2 regions of the Jutongia sp. genome follow, and region 1 is predicted to be linked to the other one. Evidence: predicted binding sites of a transcription regulator. Region 1 holds the regulator's gene; the other holds the start of a gene.
What was found. The regulator HrcA, encoded in region 1, represses chaperone genes, less so after heat shock. The targets are predictions, from matches to a motif close to TGTTAGCACTCNNNNNNNNNGAGTGCTAACA.

Region 1 (9,582 bases):
TGTGCATCGTTGAAGTATGCAGGAACTGTAATAACAGCCTCTGTAACCTTCTCACCGAGATAATTCTCTGCATCTGCCTTCAGCTTCTGAAGGATCATTGCGGAAATCTCCTGTGGAGAATACTTCTTATCATCGATTGCAACGCGGTAATCGGTACCCATATGTCTCTTGATAGAAGAGATTGTCTTGTCAGCGTTTGTTACTGCCTGACGCTTTGCCGGCTCACCGACAAGTCTCTCACCGGATTTTGAAAATGCTACAACAGATGGTGTTGTACGTGCGCCCTCTGTATTTGTTACGACAACCGGTTTTCCACCTTCCATAACAGCGACGCATGAGTTTGTTGTTCCTAAGTCAATACCAATAATCTTTCCCATTGTTTTGTCCTCTCTTTCTCTATAATTCTTCTTTCATTGCTCTATCTTAAATTAACTGACTACCTTTACCATACTGTGGCGTACGACAGAATCCTGATACATATATCCCTTCTGCAATTCCTCTGCCACCGTTCCGCTTTCCATATCCTCTGACTCGACGGTCATAACCGCATTATGGAAATTCGGATCAAATTCCTGTCCCACTGCCTCGATCGGCTTGACTCCGATCTCATCCAGTGCTCCGAGCATCTGCTTGTAAACAAGCTCGATACCGTCTGCAAATGGCTTTCCCTTTTCCTCCTCCGGCATGGAAGCAAGACCTCTTTCAAAGTTATCAATGACCGGAAGGATCTTTTCAACCACTGACTTTGCACCGATCTCAAACATCTGGCTCTTTTCTTTTTCGGAGCGCTTCCGGAAGTTCTCGAACTCGGCAAGCTGACGCATTCTTGCATCCTCTAACTCAGCGATCTTTTCCTCCAGCTTGGAACTTTTCTTCTTGCCAAAGAGTGATTTCTTCTCTTCGCCAACGGCTTCTTTATCTTCAGCCACAGCTTCCTTCTCTTCTGCCTCACCGGCAGTCTCTGCTGTCACCTCACTGTCCTTTGTTGTTTCCTCTGTGTTCTCTGTCGTTGTCTCTTCTGTCATGTCCTGATTTGTTTCTTTCTCCTGACTCACCTTCTACCACCTCTCTTAAGCCATCCTCTGTGACTTACTTTTTGTCTTTAAATATGTCATCTAACTGCTCCATCATGGACTGCAGTGTAGCAACTACCTTGTCATAATCCATTCGCTTCGGACCTACGATCCCGACCTTGCCGTAAACACCATCGTCAATCCGGTAGGTCGCTGTTACCAGCGAACAATCCTTCATGGACTCAACCTGCGTCTCACCGCCGATGTAAACCTGTATGGCGTGGTTATCATCGTTCTGTCCGACCGGCTCCTGTTCGATCCATTCGTTTAAGTCCTTCTTCTCCTCAAATGCACTTAAGATCTGTGCTGCATTGGACTTGTCTGCAAGTTCCGGATACTTCAGAATATTTGTTGCTCCACTTGTGTAGATCTCCAGATCCTCATCCTCCGTCAAAGCACTGCCGATAATCTCAAGAACCGAATCGATCACACTGTTGTGTGCTCCCATCTGTTCCTTGATCTTCTGTATCACGGCAAGATTCATATCCATGACATCCAGACCATTTAAGGTTGTATTCATAATGAAGTTTAACCGAAGCAATGTCTCCTGATCCATGGAATCCTCCATATGGATCATTTTGTTCTTGACTACGTTGTTGTCCAAAACGATCACGACAAGAAGGCTTCTCTCATCCACCAGCGTAAGCTGAATGAACTTGACCTTCTTGGAGGCGTACCGCGGTCCCGAAACCATCGTGGCGTAATTCGTATTGACCGCCAGAAGCTTCGCAACCCGCTTGAGAAGATCATCGATCTTACCGGCCTTCTCTGTAAGCTCCGCTTTCATGTCATGCACTTCCTGTGCCTTGTCGTCCAACATCGTGTCAACGTAAAGACGGTAACCCTTATCGGAAGGAATACGTCCTGCCGAGGTATGCGGCTGTAAAATGTATCCCATCTCCTCCAGATCAGACATCTCATTTCGGATGGTAGCGGAACTGAGATTCAGATCAGAGTACTTGGAAATCGTTCTGGATCCTACCGGCTCACCCGTCTCTAAATATGTCCGGATAATCGCCTGAAGTATTTTAAGCTTTCTTTCATCCAGCTCCAAACTATCACTCCCTTGTCTTTATTTGTTAGCACTCTTTGAGGTGGAGTGCTAACATCTAATTAGTAAGATAGCACTATCATTTTTTATTGTCAAGATATTTTTGCTAATTTTTTCAGTTTTTTTCATGTTTCTTGCAAAACAGCCGAAATACCATATATAATAATGACACAAAGATGTTTGCCGGATCACCGAGATCATACAACAATCCGGTGCATTTATTATAGAAAGAATCACGATCTATTTATAGAAAGGTTTGGAATACATTATGGCAGATCCTATCATCACATCGACTAATACAGGCAACAGAGGAAATAATTTGACTATGACCGGAAACCAGGCTGCTGCCCGCAATAATCCGGGACAGGCAGGCCGCTCCGTCGGACAGATGAGCAGCTACGGTGTTGCAAGAAGCGGCATGAACCAGATCCGCCAGGGCGATGTGATCCGTGGGGAGATTTCCGACCTGCGCAACAATGAGATCACCATTACATTGGAAAATAATACGCTGATCAAGGGGCAGATTGCGGACAGTTCTTCCCTTTCCATCGGGCAGACTGCCGCCTTCCGCCTATCTTCCGTCTCTCCCTCCGGCGTTATGCTGGATGCGATTCCAAACAGCTACACAGAGACAGAGCTGACGCTGATCAACAAGGCTCTGGAGGAGGCATCTCTTCCGGCCACAGAGCGCAACCAGTCTGCCGTCAAGGCACTGATGGACAATCTGATGCCGATCAACAAACAATCGATCCAGCAGCTGATGCAACAGGCATATGATCTTGGTACGGATGACATGGAAACGCTCTGTCTGATGAACCGCAAGCAATACCAGGTTACCGCAGACAGCGTGGCACAGTTCAGTGCGTATCGTAACGGCACGCACTCGCTTCTTGCCCGTGTAGAAACCTTCTCCAACCAGATTCCGGAGCTTTTAGAGACTCTTGCCGGAAACGGTCCGTCCAACATTGTTGCGATGTTTGGCGAGAAGCTTTTAAGTATTGCACTTGCAGACGATGATTCCGCTGCAGCCGGTCGCACGAACGCAGACACCGCTTCCGCGCTCCCGACGATCGCGGATCTGTCGGAGGCTGATCTTTCTTCCTTAAAGACAATGCTTTCAGAAACACCGATGACCGACGAACAACTGGCTGCTTTTCAATCAGGCACCATGACCGGCAAGGAGGCGGCTCTGCTGATCCAGAAGGCGATTACAGGACAGACGATTGTTCTTTCGGAACATTGTCCTGCCGCCGAACTGCAGGCAAAATCTGACGAGATCCTTCAATTATTAAATCCGCAGCCGGCTTCTTCCCTGTCCGGGGAATTAACCACATTAGAAAGCGTTCTTTCCGGAAAAATCGCGGAAAGCACAGAAACAGATGCCATTTTACCGGACGCTTCCTCCGATGCAGCAAACAGCAACGCTGCAGAAGCCTCCGCCGATTCCGTATCCGCACGTTCCTTTGCCGGACGCCTGTTTCATAACCTGTCCGATGCCGCCAGGTCGTCTTTCCAGAATATCAATGAGATGTTAGCCGCCCCGCACGAGGGTTCTGCCAATATCACTCATACCCCTGCCGTTATCGACACGCTCCTTTCCGGTGTCACATCCTTTGGCAGACAAAACAGCCAGCTTTTCCTGCAGCTTACTCCCGAAATGCGCTCTGAGCTTGCCCGTTATCTGCATGGTATGGGTGTTGATTCCGGGATCACTGACCGCGTTTTATCCGGTGACATCTCTGCCACAGATACACTTGCTGCGATCAAAAACAGTATCGCACATTCCGACAGCGCCCTGACACAGAATCTGTTTCAGACCGAAGCATTCCGGACACTGTTTCAAAATGTGCTGCTTGACAGCTTTACGATCTCCCCGCACCGGCTTGCCAAAACAAACGAGCCGGACTCGTTCTATCAGTCTATGGAGCAGAAAATGAACTCCTTTGAGACGCTGATCAATACCACGCTTTCCGGCAGCGATTCCGGGCAGCTTTCCGGTCAGGCTCATGATATGCAGGGCAACATTGACTTTATGAAGTCCTTAAACCAGGCATTTGCCTATATGCAGCTTCCTCTGAAGCTGCAGAACCAGAACGCGCACGGAGATCTCTACGTCTATACCAAAAAGGATAAAATGAAGCAGAATCCGCAAAAGCTGAGTCTGATGCTTCATCTGGAAATGGATCACCTCGGTACCGTCAATGTCCGTCTGGAAAAGGATCATCAGAATATCAAGGCTGATTTTCATCTGGAAAAGGAGGATTCCCTTCGCCTGATCGAACGCAATACACATCTTCTGACCGATTCTCTCACTGAAAAAGGCTATACCTGTCAGGTTCAGGTACAGCCTCTTACACAGTCGGAAACGCCGGTTCAGGATTTTCTCAACGCAAAGGTAACACCGTCTGCATCCCATGAAATGAAACGGTTCTCCTTTGATATCCGGGCATAAAAGATTAAAAGCAGTTCTTTGCCCTTATACACTACTCTTGTGCCTTTTCTATCCGTTATCAAAAAGGCGGTACCCGTTTCCTGAGTACCGTCTTTTTTCAAACTATCACAAAAATATTCCACAACGCGAATATTCCTCTTTGATCTGTTCTTTATTATTCTGCCGCAACATTTTCCTGCGCCTCAGCCCGTTTATATTCCTCCTCCATCTCCTCGAAGATGTAGTCAAATACAGCAGGCATCCCGGTAAATGTACATCCATAATGATACAGACCGTCCTCACTCTTACTCTGGCGGATGATCTGGATCACACAGTTGATCGCATTCTGGCTGCTATGAAATTCCAGCCGGGAATTGAAATAAAACCCGATTGGCAAAACACTTTTGGTGACAAAGCCAATGCCGTCACGGCAGATATCAATGACCTCGATCGGTGCATTGATATTACTGACCTTTACATTATCCTGTTTGAAGATATCGGAAACCTCCAGATTCATCTTCACCGGGATCCGGATATTTCTTCTCTGTTCCGTCATGCTGCACCCCATTTCCTATTTAGCCCAAAACTTCCTTCAGAATCTTATTGACCATTCCAGGATCAGCCTTCCCCTGCATAGCCTTCATAGTCTGACCAACCAGGAAGCCGATCGCTTTCTTCTTACCGCTGTTGTAATCCTCAACGGACTTTGGATTGTCCGCAACGACCTTCTCGATCACCTCACGAAGAGCACCATCATCGGATACGGTCTTCAAGCCCTTCTCCTCAACATACTTCTCCGGATCAACATTATTCTTAAAGACCTCCTCGAACACTTCCTTTGCCACAGAGCTGTTGATCTCTCCGGCATCTGCCAGCTCGATCAGCTTTGCGAGATTCTCCGGTGCGAAGGAAATATCCTCTGCCTCCATCTCGTTCTCCTTCAGAAGGCGCATCGTCTCTACCATCAACCAGTTGGAAACCTTCTTTGGCTTATTGCAGATTGCTGTCGTAGCCTCAAAGATGTCTGCCATCTTCTTGGTTCCTGTGATGATCTCTGCATCATACTCAGGAATGTCATATTCCTTTTTGTAACGCTCCAGCTTTTCAGAGCGAAGCTCCGGCTGTCTGTCCTTTACTTCCTTTAACCACTCGTCGCTGATCACGATCGGAACAAGATCCGGCTCCGGGAAATAACGGTAATCCTGTGCATCCTCCTTGGAACGCATCGCATAAGAAGACTCCTTATTGTCATCCCATCTTCTTGTCTCCTGAATAACCTGACGGCCTTCCTCCAGAAGCTCGATCTGACGTGCTCTCTCACCCTCGATAGCATGAGAGATTGCTTTGAAAGAGTTCAAGTTCTTCATCTCGGTACGTGTTCCGAATTCTGTCGCTCCAACCTCTCTGACGGAAAGGTTGACATCGGCACGCATGGAACCCTCCTGAAGCTTACAGTCAGAAGCGCCAAGATACTGAATGATCATACGAAGCTTCTCCAGATAAGCAATTACCTCGTCAGCAGAACGCATATCCGGCTCGGATACGATCTCGATCAAAGGCACACCGGAACGGTTGTAATCAACCATAGAGCTGCCTGTCCAGTCATCATGCACCAGCTTACCGGCATCCTCCTCCATATGGATCTCATGGATTCCGACAGTCTTCTTGCCGGCAGCCGTCTCGATCTCAATGCCGCCGTTGCGGCAGATTGGCAAATACAGCTGGGAAATCTGATAGTTCTGTGGATTATCCGGATAGAAATAATTCTTCCGGTCAAATTTACAATACTGGGTAATACTGCAGTTTGTGGCAAGACCAACCGCAATCGCATACTCTACCACCTGCTTATTTAAAACTGGCAGAGAACCGGGCATACCGGTACAAACCGGGCATGTATGAGTATTCGGTGCTCCTCCAAACTCGGTAGAACAGCCGCAGAAAATCTTTGTTTTTGTCGCAAGCTCGACATGGACCTCAAGTCCTATCACAGTCTCATATTGTTTCATCTTTCCGGTCTCCTTTCTATTCTGCCAGAAGCGGGCTAAATGCCGGCTCTCTTGTCTGCTCGTATGCATATGCAGCCTGTATGATCTTCTTCTCCTGGAAGCAGTCACCGATCAGCTGTAAACCGATCGGAAGTCCCTTTGAGTCAACGCCGCAAGGAACAGAAATACCGGGAAGGCCTGCAAGATTGACAGAAATGGTATAAATATCGCCCAGATACATCTTGATCGGATCACTGAGACTCTCACCAAGCTTTGGTGCCGTTGTCGGTGCTGCCGGTCCAAGGATCATATCGTACTTCTCAAACGCCTTGTCAAAAGCTTTCTTGATCAGTGCCTTTGTACGAAGAGCCTTCAGATAATAAGCATCATAATAACCGGAGCTTAATACGAAGGAACCAAGCATGATACGACGCTTCACCTCTGCGCCAAAGCCCTCGGAACGTGTCTTTTTGTACATGTTGTGAAGTCCCTCATACTCTTTGGTACGATAACCGTACTTCACACCATCGAAACGCTCTAGATTGGAGCTTGCCTCTGCACAGGCGATAACATAATATGCCGGGATCGCATACTCTACAAGACTCAGTTCAAACTCCTCAACGATGGCACCCTTCTCCTCCAGCTTCTTTGCTGCGTTAAGAACGGCTTCCTTAACCTCAGGATCAAGCCCCTCTCCGAAATAATCCTTCGGAATACCGATCTTCATACCCTTCACATCATCCACCAGAGCGGAGGTAAAATCCGTATCCTTGCGTTCAACAGAGGTAGAATCCTTCAGATCATGGGAAGCGATCGTCTCGAGGATCGTTGCACAGTCGGTCACATCCTTTGCAACCGGTCCGATCTGATCCAGAGAAGAACCGTAAGCGATCAGTCCGTAACGGGAAACGGTTCCGTAGGTCGGCTTAATACCTGTCACACCACAGAAGGAGCTTGGCTGACGGATGGATCCGCCCGTATCGGAACCAAGTGCATAGAAGCACTCTCCTGCTGCAACAGCCGCACAGGATCCACCGGAAGATCCTCCCGGTACATGCTCGGTGTTCCATGGGTTCTTTGTCTCGCCGAAGGCAGATGTCTCGGTGGTGCTTCCCATGGCAAACTCGTCCATATTTGTCTTTCCAAGGATCACGGCTCCTGCCTTCTGCAGATTAAGCACTGCCTCGGATGTAAATGTCGGTACAAAGTTTCCTAAAATCTTAGAGCTGCAGGTAGTCAGAAGACCCTCGGTACACATATTATCCTTGATCGCTACCGGTACACCTGCCAGCGGAGAGGTAAGCTCTCCTGCATCGATCTTTTTCTGTACTTCCTTTGCCTGCTTCAGCGCACCCTCACGATCCACTGTCACAAAGCTGTTAACTTTATCTTCCTTTGCCTCAATGGCATTAAGAGCAGCCTCTGTCGCCTCAACCACAGAAACCTCTCCTGCTTTTATCTTCTTGCCCAGCTCTACAGCCGTAAGCTGCATCAATGACATTAAATCACCAATCCTTTCCTGTTGATCTTTCATTTAAAACATCTGTCCAATCGCAATACCGCATGCTTTGCGCCACCGGCACAAAGCTGCTGTGTGAAACTATACGGTTTTAGGAACTAAAAATGCATTTTCTTTTACTTCCGGTGCATTTGCAAGTGTTGCCTCATGTCCGTCTCCGTTTGTTACGACATCCTCACGGAATACATTATTCACCGGAAATACATGCGACATCGGCTCTACACCGGTGGTATCAAGCTCATTCAGCTTGTCGATATAATCTAACATTTCGCCCATATCCTTTTTGGCACGCTCCTGCTCTTCCTTGTTCAGTTCCAGCTTTGCCAGAATACCAACGTACTCAATTGTTTCATCAGATATTACATTTGCCATATCTATATCCTGCCTTTCTATTTGTGCTCATACTACGGCTCCAGACGGCTTAAGTCTCTTGGGAAGAGTGTTGTCTCGCGGACATTCTCCTCTCCCAGAAGCTGCATTGTCAGTCGTTCCATACCGATTCCAAGTCCACCGTGTGGCGGCATACCATGCTTGAATGCGCTCAGATACTGTTCCATGCCTTCCTCGGTCATGCCACGCTTCTCCATCTTGGCAAGAAGCTCCGGATAGCTGTGGATACGCTGACCACCTGTGGTGATCTCGAGTCCGTGATACAGAAGGTCGAAGCTTAAGGTATATGTCTCATCCTCCGGATCATCCATTGCATAGAACGGACGCTTCTTGGATGGATAATGTGTGATAAATACGAAATCTGCATCACATTCCTCTTTATAATACTGACCGATCAGCGCCTCTTCCTCAGGCTCCAGATCGTATGGGTTTCTGATCTCACGGTTGTACTTCTCCGCAACCTGCTTCTTCGCCTCATCAAAACGAACGCAAGGGATCTTGTCCGTCTTTGGCAGTGTCACACCAAGGATCTTTAACTCTCTGCTGTACTCTTTCTCGAGAAGTGCCATTGTGTACTGCAAAAAGCCTGTCTCCATCGCCATGATATCCTCAAAGCCATCGATATAACCCATCTCAAAATCGAGAGAAGTATACTCGTTCAGGTGACGCTTTGTGTTGTGCTTCTCGGCACGAAATACCGGTGCGGTCTCAAAGACACGGTCAAATACGCCAACCATCATCTGCTTGTAAAACTGCGGACTCTGCTGTAAGATCGCAGGTCTGTGAAAATACTCCAGTTTAAAAAGGTTTGCACCACCCTCGGCACTCTTTGCGCCAAGCTTTGGTGTATGGATCTCGGTAAAGCCCTGCTCATACAGGAAATCACGGAAACCTCTTACCAGTCCCTCCTGAATACGGAACTTCGCACGCTCACGCACATTACGAAGAGAAACCGGACGATAGTTTAATTTCGCTTCGAGAGATGTCTTTAATTTCCATTTGGAGATCTGCAGAGGCATCTGCTCTGTCGGCTCAGACAGGATACGGATCGTGTTCAGACGAAGCTCCACACCGTTTGGTGCGCGGTCCTCCTTTGCAAGAACGCCCTCTACCTCAACGGTAGCTGCCTCCTT
Region 2 (9,582 bases), on a different contig from region 1:
CCGACGTCGTATTATCAAAGAGCGCGATCATCATCGTCGCATCTCCGTTAAAAAATGCCTTCCGAAGCTTATCCGGCATCATCTTGGTCGGCACGGAGATATCCAGTGCATCGTCATACCAGAGGACATCCTCCACATGATCGATCGCCTCGATCTTCTTCTCCAGGGCTGCCGCATCCTTCATCGACATATCCTCCACAACGATCATGGAAAAGGCACCCATACCAAACTCATCTACCATGACATCCTGTCCCTTAACCGTCTCAAGACTGTCCGGGAGATAACTCAGAATATCATAATTCACTCTCGTAGAAACATAACCGATCCCACTTGGAATCAGCAGGATCACAGCAAGCAAAATAATGATATTTTTATGCTTGGTGATAAATTCTGCAAGTTTCTTCATGACTTTCCTTCCTTTCTCTTTTCATTTTTCAAAAAATGACCGGTAGTCATTTTCTTTAATCTAAAGGGTACTATATCACAAAAATGACCATTGGTCAATATTCTTATTAACAAAAAAATGTCAATTATTTATCACTTATCCCGCAATCCTTTGTGCATATTTTCAACAAAAGAAGCCGGATGCTCTGGGATGCCCCAAAACACCGGCTTCTTGGTACAATTTATGCATATCCGGTCTGCACCGGACATTATATTACTCCTGTGTCAGAAGAAGCATGATCTCATTGCTGCGTGCAACAAAATCCGTCATCTCCTCTGCAGGAAGCGGCTTATTGGCAAGCATTGCCAGATCATAAAGCTGCTTGCAGAACATATCGACATGCTCTCCCTCTGTATGCTCAAGGATATACTTGACCAGAGCGTTGTTGGCATTTAAGATCAGAGTCTCTCCGCCGCCAAACATGCTCATATCCATGCCCATGCCGCCTGCGCTGTACATCTTCATCATATCCTGCATACGGCGTGTCTCCTCGGACAACGTGATCATAGAAGAGATATTCTCATTCTTCAGATTCTGGACCTGCACCTCAAGCTGATCCTTGCCGAGCGCTTTCTTGAAGACATCACTGAGTGTCTCTGTCTGCTTCTTTAATGTCTCCTCATCGCCTTCTTCCTTCATGGAATCGGAAATATCGGAATCAATTCTCTGGAAGTGTACCTTGACATCCTCACTCTGCTCTAACTGTGTGATGAATGGCTGGTCAATCGTATGCGCAAGGATCAGAGCATCCATTCCCTGCTCCCTGAACAGATTGATATACTGACTCTGCTGCTGTACATCCGTCACATAGTAAACGGTCGTCGGCTCCTCTTCCTTCGTCTCGGTCTCCTCGCCGGCTTCCTCCTTTGCGACATCCTCAGCATCCACAACCTCCGGCTGCTCCTCATCATTGCCCTTGACATTCTCCACATACTCCGGCAGGGTAATGAACTTATCGTCCAGATTCTTAAAGATGATAAAATCCTTCATCTTCTCCTGGAATTTCTGATCCTTCAGGCAGCCAAACTTGATGAATGGACTGATATCATCCCAGTATTTCTCGTAATTCTCGCGGTCAACCTTGTACATACCGGACAGCTTGTCCGCAACCTTCTTGGTAATGTAGTCAGAAATCTTCTTAACAAAGCCATCGTTCTGCAGTGCGCTTCGTGATACATTCAGTGGCAGATCCGGACAATCGATCACACCCTTTAACAGCATCAGAAACTCCGGAATAACTTCTTTGATATTATCGGCGATAAATACCTGGTTATTATAGAGCTTGATCACTCCCTCAAGATTATCATACTGTGTATTTACCTTCGGGAAGTATAAAATGCCCTTCAGATTAAATGGATAATCCATGTTCAGATGAATCCAGAATAAAGGCTCCTTGTAATCATTAAATACCTTACGGTAGAAACTCTTGTACTCCTCATCGGTACACTCATTCGGATGCTTCATCCACAGAGGTGTCGTATCACTTAAGGATACCGGACGCTTGTTGATCTTTGCCTTTTCCTTAGCCGGTGAGATCTCAACGGTCTCTTTCTCGCCGTTTTCATTCTCCTTCTCCTCGGTCTTTGCCTCCTCGGTAAACTTCTCAACAACGACATCATCCTCACGGATATCTGCTGCGTCGATCGTCTCGTACTCCTGCTCGGCTCCTTCCTTGGAAAGATAAATATTCACCGGCATGAAGGAGCAGTATTTCTCAATGATCTCCTTGATACGGTACTCATTTGCAAACTCTACACTGTCCTCGGACAGATACAGTGTGATCTTCGTTCCGACTTCCTTCTTATCTCCGTCAAACATTTCGAAATTGATGCCGCCCTCGGACTCCCAGTGAACCGGAACCGCATCCTTCTGCCAGGAAAGGGTATCGATTGTTACCTTGTCTGCAACCATAAATGCGGAATAAAAACCAAGACCAAAATGACCGATGATCTGATCCTCATTTGTCTTGTCCTTATATTTCTCCAGGAAATCCGTCGCACCGGAAAATGCAACCTGATTGATATACTCCTTAACCTCAGCCTCCGTCATGCCGATACCGGTATCGGTAAATGACAATGTCTTATGCTCCGGGCTTACCTCAACCTGAATGCTCGCCTTATAGTCCTCCGGGAAATCATACTCTCCCATAACCTCCAGCTTCTTTAACTTCGTGATCGCATCACAGCCGTTGGACACCAGCTCGCGAACAAAAATATCATGATCCGAATATAACCATTTCTTAATGATCGGGAACATATTCTCTGATTCAATTGATAAACTGCCTTTTTCCATCTGCATAATTACAACCTCCTGTTTCTTCCTTTATATGCATTCTGTCTGAAATGCAAAAAAATCTGCCATTTTGTCAATTAGCAATCACTCTTATCGACTGCTAACAATCATTCTGGTAGATATCTTAGTACGAAATAAAATAATTGTCAAGAAAAATTTAGCACTCTTTCATAAAGAGTGCTAAATTATGTATCTGATATTCTTCTGTGTCTACCGTGTTACTGCACCGGCGCTTGTCACTGCTGCACCGGAAGAAGGCTGTGCCGGTACCGGCGTATTCACTGCTGCCGGAACAGCTGTAGCTGTAGCCGCAGCTGCCTGATCGGCCATCACTGTCACCTGACAGACTGCACGTTTTCCATTCAATGTTGTAAATATAACGGAAACTGTTCCTTCCCTGTGTGCAGTAAGAACTCCCTTCGAGGATACGGACACCGTCTCTGTATCTGTACTTATCCAGGATCCCTTCTTATATACTTTCAACATCTTTGCAGGACTGACCGATGCCTTTAAGGTCTTTTTCTGTGCAACCCTCATCTTCAATGAAGAAGACATCTTTACCTTTGTCGGAACCTTGTCTGCTACAATAACCTTGACCAACTTTCTAAGTTTTTTGTTTTTCTTTGAAGTAACACGAATTGTTGTTACTCCTATTTTCTTTCCTTTGACCACACCCTTTTTGGATACGGTTGCGACCTTTCGGTTGGCGATCTCATACTTCACCGCCTTACTTGCTCCATTTGGCGCAATCGATGAAACACCCAGTGTCTGTTTCCCATGCACTTTCACCAGAACTGTGCTGTAGTTCAACGACATCATGATCGGCTTTGCTGCCGCAGCTGCTTTCCCCGGCATCTGTGCAGTAAGAACTGCCACGATCATTACAATTACCATCATTCGCTTCATAACGGATCTCATATTATTCCTCCATTTCTATCCGCCATCGCCCCATTTAATCCATTCTCCTGTCACAGTTCCCCTTGTTACTTCTGTGACGCTGCACATGCCAGAGCAGATGCGATCACCTTGTCCATATCAAAATACTGATATTGTCCCAATCTTCCCCCAAAGATCAGACCGCTCTCCTTCTCTGCCAGTGCATGATACTGCTGATACAACTCCGTATTTCTGGAATCGTTGACCGGATAATATGGTTCCTCGCCCGGCTTCCATTCGGAAGAATACTCTCTGGTGATCACCGTCACCGGCTGTGTGCCAAACGTGAAATGCTTATGCTCGATAATACGCGTGTATGGCACATCCGCCGCCGTATAATTCACCACGGCATTCCCCTGGTAATTCTCACAGTCTAACTTCTCTGTTTCAAACCGCAGAGAACGATACTGCAAATGTCCCAGACTGTATCCAAAATATTCATCAATCGGTCCTGTATACACCGTTGTATCCGCTTCAATCTGTTCACGAACCTTAAAATAGTCCGTATTGCACCGTACCTCGATTCCATCCAGAAGGCGTTCTACCATCTTCGTATAGCCATCTATCGGGATTCCCTGATAACGGTCATTGAAATAATTATTATCGTAGGTAAAACGCAGCGGCAGTCTCTTTATGATAAATGCCGGAAGCTCCGTACATTTCCTGCCCCACTGCTTCTGGGTATACCCCTTGATCAGCTTCTCATACACATCCGTTCCCACCAGACGGATCGCCTGCTCCTCAAGATTTGCAGGTTCACCGATCCCGGCATCCATGATCTGTTTATCAATGATCGCCTTTGCTTCCGCCGGTGTCTTAATCCCCCACATCTTACTAAACGTGTTCATATTAAACGGAAGATTGTAAAGCTCGTCCCCGTAAACAGCAACCGGTGAATTAATATACTGATTAAATTCCGTGTACCGGTTTACATATTGCCAGATCTTTTTGTCAGAAGTGTGGAAAATGTGTGCACCATAACGATGAACATGAATCCCATCGACCTCTTCGGTATAAATGTTGCCTGCAATATGATCTCTCTTCTCAATGACAAGACATTTCTTTCCCTGATCCGTCATCTCTCTCGCAAACACCGCGCCAAACAGACCTGCGCCCACGATCAAATAATCATACTTCATATTTCCCTCCTGTGTGACGGTTCCGGCTTTTCTGCCGGTCTTAACCGCATCTATTATCATAACGCACTAAATTATAAAAGTAAAGTATTGCTCTTACCCAAAAAATAATATTTTCCAAAAATATTCATGCCCGGATTGCCATGCGGGTCTTCCTTCTTCAGCATGCGATCCCACATCGCAAAAAACAGATGCCAGTGCTCCTGACTCGCCTTTGAGCATCTCTGCTTCTGGCGCCAGGTCAGCCCCTGCAGCTTCGTAAAGGATACATACGGCGTATATACGCAGTCTCCCCAGCGCTTTTTCGCCTTGAGGCAAAAAGAAAACCAGGTCTGATCTGAAAAGGCACCCCAGCCGTTCCATTTCTTGGTTCCCACCTCCAGATTTTCCTCCACCCAGTCACTGTATACCTCTTCCCGGACAGCAAGCACCGCACCTCCCACCAGAGAAACATTCTGCCTGAATGCAAGGCGGTACATATAGGAGGGATCCTTTCCCGGCACGCCCCGGTACAGGCTCATGATCTGTTCCGGACGGTCCGGACGATAACCATAGCCCGCATGAAAGATCCTTCCCCGACCGTCATAGACAACCGGCGCTGCGACCATATTCTCCCTTGGCACAAGGCAGGACAAAAGCTCCGTCAGCCATGCCCCGTCCGGCTGATCCGGGCGGTATCCGGCACGCACCATCACGATTACATCAAACTGCTTTTCATCCACATCAAACCTCGGCTGCACCACCGGGTGGATCTCAATCTCATAAGGAAGCCCGGACAACTCCTTTTTAAGCTTCTCCGCCAGCCGCTCCGTCTCTGCCATTACAAGCACCTTTGTATCCTGCGGCACATCATAATGTACCCGGTAAAACGGTCCATAGCCCTCTGCCGCCTGCACTCTGCCGACAATCCCGCGGCGCATAAGATGCTCCTCCAAGGCCCGTTTCCCGGCATCTATCGTATACGGCTTTGCCGCAGAGGAGGATGCCACAGAGCCGGCATGAATCCTCCAGTAATAACGAACCCTTGATACATGACAGATATTGTCCGCTTCATCCGTCAGACGAAGCAGCATATCATAATCCTGACTTCCGTCAAATTCACTCCGGAAGCCTCCCACCTTTTCCAGAAGGCGTCTGGAAAATACAGAAAAATGACAGATGTAATTGTTGCTGCGAAAACTTTCCGGCGAAAAATCCGGTTTGAAGTGGATATTCTGCACACGGTTTGTTGTTCCGTCGAACGAAAGCTCATCCGTATACACAAACTCTCCCTGATGATAATTGATCTGCTGCATCACATCGTAAAGTGCTGACGGATGCAGAAGATCATCATGATCCAATAACGCAATATAGTCGCCTGTGCTCATTTCGATCGCACGGTTGGTATTCTCCGAAATTCCCTCGTTGGACGCAAGTCTCTGATAGCTTATGCGCCCGTCCTTTTCCTGTGCCTTATGCACAAGCTCTGCAATCCTCGCACGGCATGCCTCATCATCACTGGCATCTGCCAGACAAAGTTCCCAGTCCGCATAGGTCTGATCCATCACAGACTGCAGCATCTGCACCAGAAACTCCTCGTTTGTATTGTAAAGCGGTACCACAATGCTGATCTTTACCTTTCTATCCGGCACCCAGGCAGACTGCTTATTTCGCTCCTCCTCCGATATTGCAAACGGACAGTATCTGCCCCCCAGATAATATTTGATGTAGGTGCGGTAAAGTACCTTTCTTGCAGTATAAATGACACCGTAATCCCGGCAGAATCTGCCAACCTTTGCCAACATGCTCATGAACTGCCTGTCTCCTCCGATCCTTTCCTGTATTAATAGTTACCAAGCAGCAATATAATATGAAAGATCCGATCATCCTCCGGACGCTGTCTGTAAATCCCTGACTCCTTTAAGAAACGGCTTCTTGCCACGAAAGACTTGCGAACCTCCAGAAATTTTACTGCGAGTTTAATATTTTCATTGTCCGGTTCCGTCTGCCCGAAAATACGGACAAACTCCTCCAGCTGATGACTGATATTCCCACGATTGCCCCGGAATCTTTTCAGGCGCATTTTCCATTCATCCATGCGCTTTGTCTTGGTTCCGAGAACATTGCCCTGATGCTGTCTGTAACAAATATGCGGCGTCTCATCATAATAAATCTCACCAAAGCAGACTGCTGTCAGATAAAGCCACCAGTCATGCATCACCGTAAACTGCGGAAGTTCCCTGGCTATCATATCACGCATCACCCGGTTAAATACCGCCGTACAGCCTGTCACAATATTCTCGATCATGGCATTGCAAAAGCCCGGACGCATCGGCGGCCGTTCAATCTCTGAGGTAAGCGGCTGCAGCTTTTGATCGACAAGCTTTGGCCTACAGCAGTAAAGTGCCGGTTTCTCCTTTGTCATTGTCTCCAGACGTTCGATGGCACTTGTCATCTTATCCGGCATCCAGTAATCATCCTGATCGCTGAACGCATAATAATCAGCCTCGTCCGCCCGCGAAAGCAGTTCAAAAAAGCTTCGGATCACGCCGACGTTCTCTCCCTGATACCAATGGAGCTTCCCGGGATATCTTACGGCATATTCCTCCAGAATATCCTGTGTTCCATCTACCGAACCGTCATCCCGGATCTGTATCTGAAAGGATGCCTTCGCATATTTCTCACAGTCCTGCTCCAGAAGCGAATCAAGCTGCTCTCTGATATATTCGGCTCCATTATAGGTTGACATCAGTATTTGTAGTGTTTTCATTGATCTCCTCCATCACGGACTGATAAATCTCACGCATTTTGCGCTCTACCACCGGAAGAGCAAAGTCCCTGACTCTTCTGCGGTTCCATCGTCCCATCTCACCTCGTCTCGTCTCGCGGTCTGTCTCACTTTTGCCGCCCCGTTCCGAAAACATACGGCGCACCTTCACGGCGTAATTCTCCGGCTCCCAGTCATCGACCAGATAACCGCCCTGCGTATGTTCCAGAAGATCAGTGATTCCGCGGATCCTTGTGGCGATCACCGGCAGTCCCACTGCCATTGCTTCCATCACAGCTACCGGCAGTCCCTCCTGAAAGGACGGAAACACAAAACAATCTGCCTTGCGAAGCATCGCCGGCACCTCATCCACATAGCCGGCAAACTTGACGCGGTTCTCAAGCCCCTGCTCCTTCACATGCTCCTTAAGCTTGTCCTCCCACGGTCCCGATCCGCAGATCACATAGACCAGAGGAAGATCCAACAGCTCTTTCATCGCATCGATCATCACAATATGATTCTTTCGCTTCGTCAGCTCTCCGACGCTGATCAGTATTCCATAATTGTCCGGAATGCTGTAGCGTTCATAAAGATCCACCTTTGCATCGGTCTTCCCCATGGTATAATCGGTCTTCCGGCTGTCCTGCAGTGCATCCAGCCGCATGCCGATTCCCATGATCCGCTCTACGCTCCCACGCACCGGAAAGCTCTGCGCTCTGCGGTAATCCTCGTCATTGATCAGGATCAATCTGTCCGTAAATCGGGACAGATAACGCTCCACCGGATAATAGATCCAGTTCTTCCACGGTGCTCCCTCATAAAAATGAAGACCGTGCGCCGTATAAAGAACAGGCACCTTGCGTCCTGTTTTCCTACGTACCGCCTGTGCTGCCAGACGTGCCACAACACCACTCATCGGCATATGACAATGGATCAGGTCAAAATTCTCCTGCTCTAAAAGCTTCTTTAACTGCCGGTATGCTTTGCTTACGCCCGGCGAGAACGGTGAACGCTCAAAATCGATCTGATGACAGGTCAGACCCATCCCGTCCAGACGATGATTATCCTTTCCGTATACAACCGTATTAAAATTAGCAGCATAATGAACCTCAAAGCCCATCTCCTGCAGTATCTTCACATTATTGGCTTCAAACTGCGGCAAAAATCCGCTCACCCTTGTGACTATCAATGCCTTCATATTCCAATATCCCCGCTACTTTTTCACGATTTCCTTCACAATTTCTTCGACTGATTCCGGATCCTGATCCGCCACATCCTTCTGCGCTGTCACCTGTCCCTCGGCAATGCCCTCCGTAGCGTCCTTTTTCAGGACTGTTTTCACGGTCATCAGGATCAGCTTGAGATCCATCCAGAAGGAGTAATTCTCAATATAGAAAAGATCCAGCTTCAGCTTATCGTAAGGAGTTGTATTATATTTGCCGTAGACCTGAGCAAATCCGGTGAGTCCCGCCTTCACTCTGGTACGGAATGCAAATTCCGGCATATTCTCACAGTATTCTTTAATGATCTCCGGCCGCTCCGGTCTTGGTCCCACAAAGGACATATCCCCACGAATGATATTAAACAGCTGCGGCAGCTCATCAATACGTGTAGCGCGGATAAAATGACCGACCGGTGTGATACGGCTGTCATTCTCTGAGGCTAACTTCGCCACGCCGTCGCTCTCTGCATTGACGATCATACTGCGGAACTTGATGATCTCAAACTCCCGGTTGTTCTTGGTGCAGCGCACCTGCCTGTAAAATACCGGTCCTCTGTCATACAGCTTGATTGCAAGAGCCGTCAGCAGCATCACCGGCGATAAAAGTACCGTAAGCGGTACGGCAATGACCAGATCAAGTGTTCTCTTGGCAAAACGCTGGTCAAAGCTTAACGTATATCCCTTCGACAAAAGAAACGGTGTATCAAATACATGGATCCGGTCCGCTCCCATCAGAATAATATCAGACACCTTCGGAATCACATATGCACGAATCTTATGCGCATAGCAGTATTTCAGAATATCA

Region 2: htpG (molecular chaperone HtpG) is a predicted target of HrcA. The motif match lies at 2,813-2,843, and genes of this name have one in related genera.

What each region holds. Positions count from the first base shown of each region.
Region 1 is NZ_DBLXSO010000047.1:3,382-12,963, forward strand. Features, by position in the region: gene dnaK (molecular chaperone DnaK) at 1-377, opposite strand, end outside; gene grpE (nucleotide exchange factor GrpE) at 429-1,025, opposite strand; gene hrcA (heat-inducible transcriptional repressor HrcA) at 1,090-2,127, opposite strand; gene ACZLMD_RS10480 (flagellar hook-length control protein FliK) at 2,393-4,576, shown strand; gene ACZLMD_RS10485 (PilZ domain-containing protein) at 4,731-5,111, opposite strand; gene gatB (Asp-tRNA(Asn)/Glu-tRNA(Gln) amidotransferase subunit GatB) at 5,131-6,561, opposite strand; gene gatA (Asp-tRNA(Asn)/Glu-tRNA(Gln) amidotransferase subunit GatA) at 6,578-8,041, opposite strand; gene gatC (Asp-tRNA(Asn)/Glu-tRNA(Gln) amidotransferase subunit GatC) at 8,141-8,431, opposite strand; gene aspS (aspartate--tRNA(Asn) ligase) at 8,464-9,582, opposite strand, start outside.
Region 2 is NZ_DBLXSO010000020.1:16,990-26,571, reverse strand. Features, by position in the region: gene ACZLMD_RS06550 (efflux RND transporter permease subunit) at 1-406, opposite strand, end outside; gene htpG (molecular chaperone HtpG) at 659-2,743, opposite strand; gene ACZLMD_RS06540 (Ig-like domain-containing protein) at 2,948-3,655, opposite strand; gene glf (UDP-galactopyranose mutase) at 3,721-4,812, opposite strand; gene ACZLMD_RS06530 (glycosyltransferase family 2 protein) at 4,884-6,599, opposite strand; gene ACZLMD_RS06525 (glycosyltransferase family 2 protein) at 6,632-7,558, opposite strand; gene ACZLMD_RS06520 (glycosyltransferase family 4 protein) at 7,524-8,753, opposite strand; gene ACZLMD_RS06515 (sugar transferase) at 8,769-9,582, opposite strand, start outside.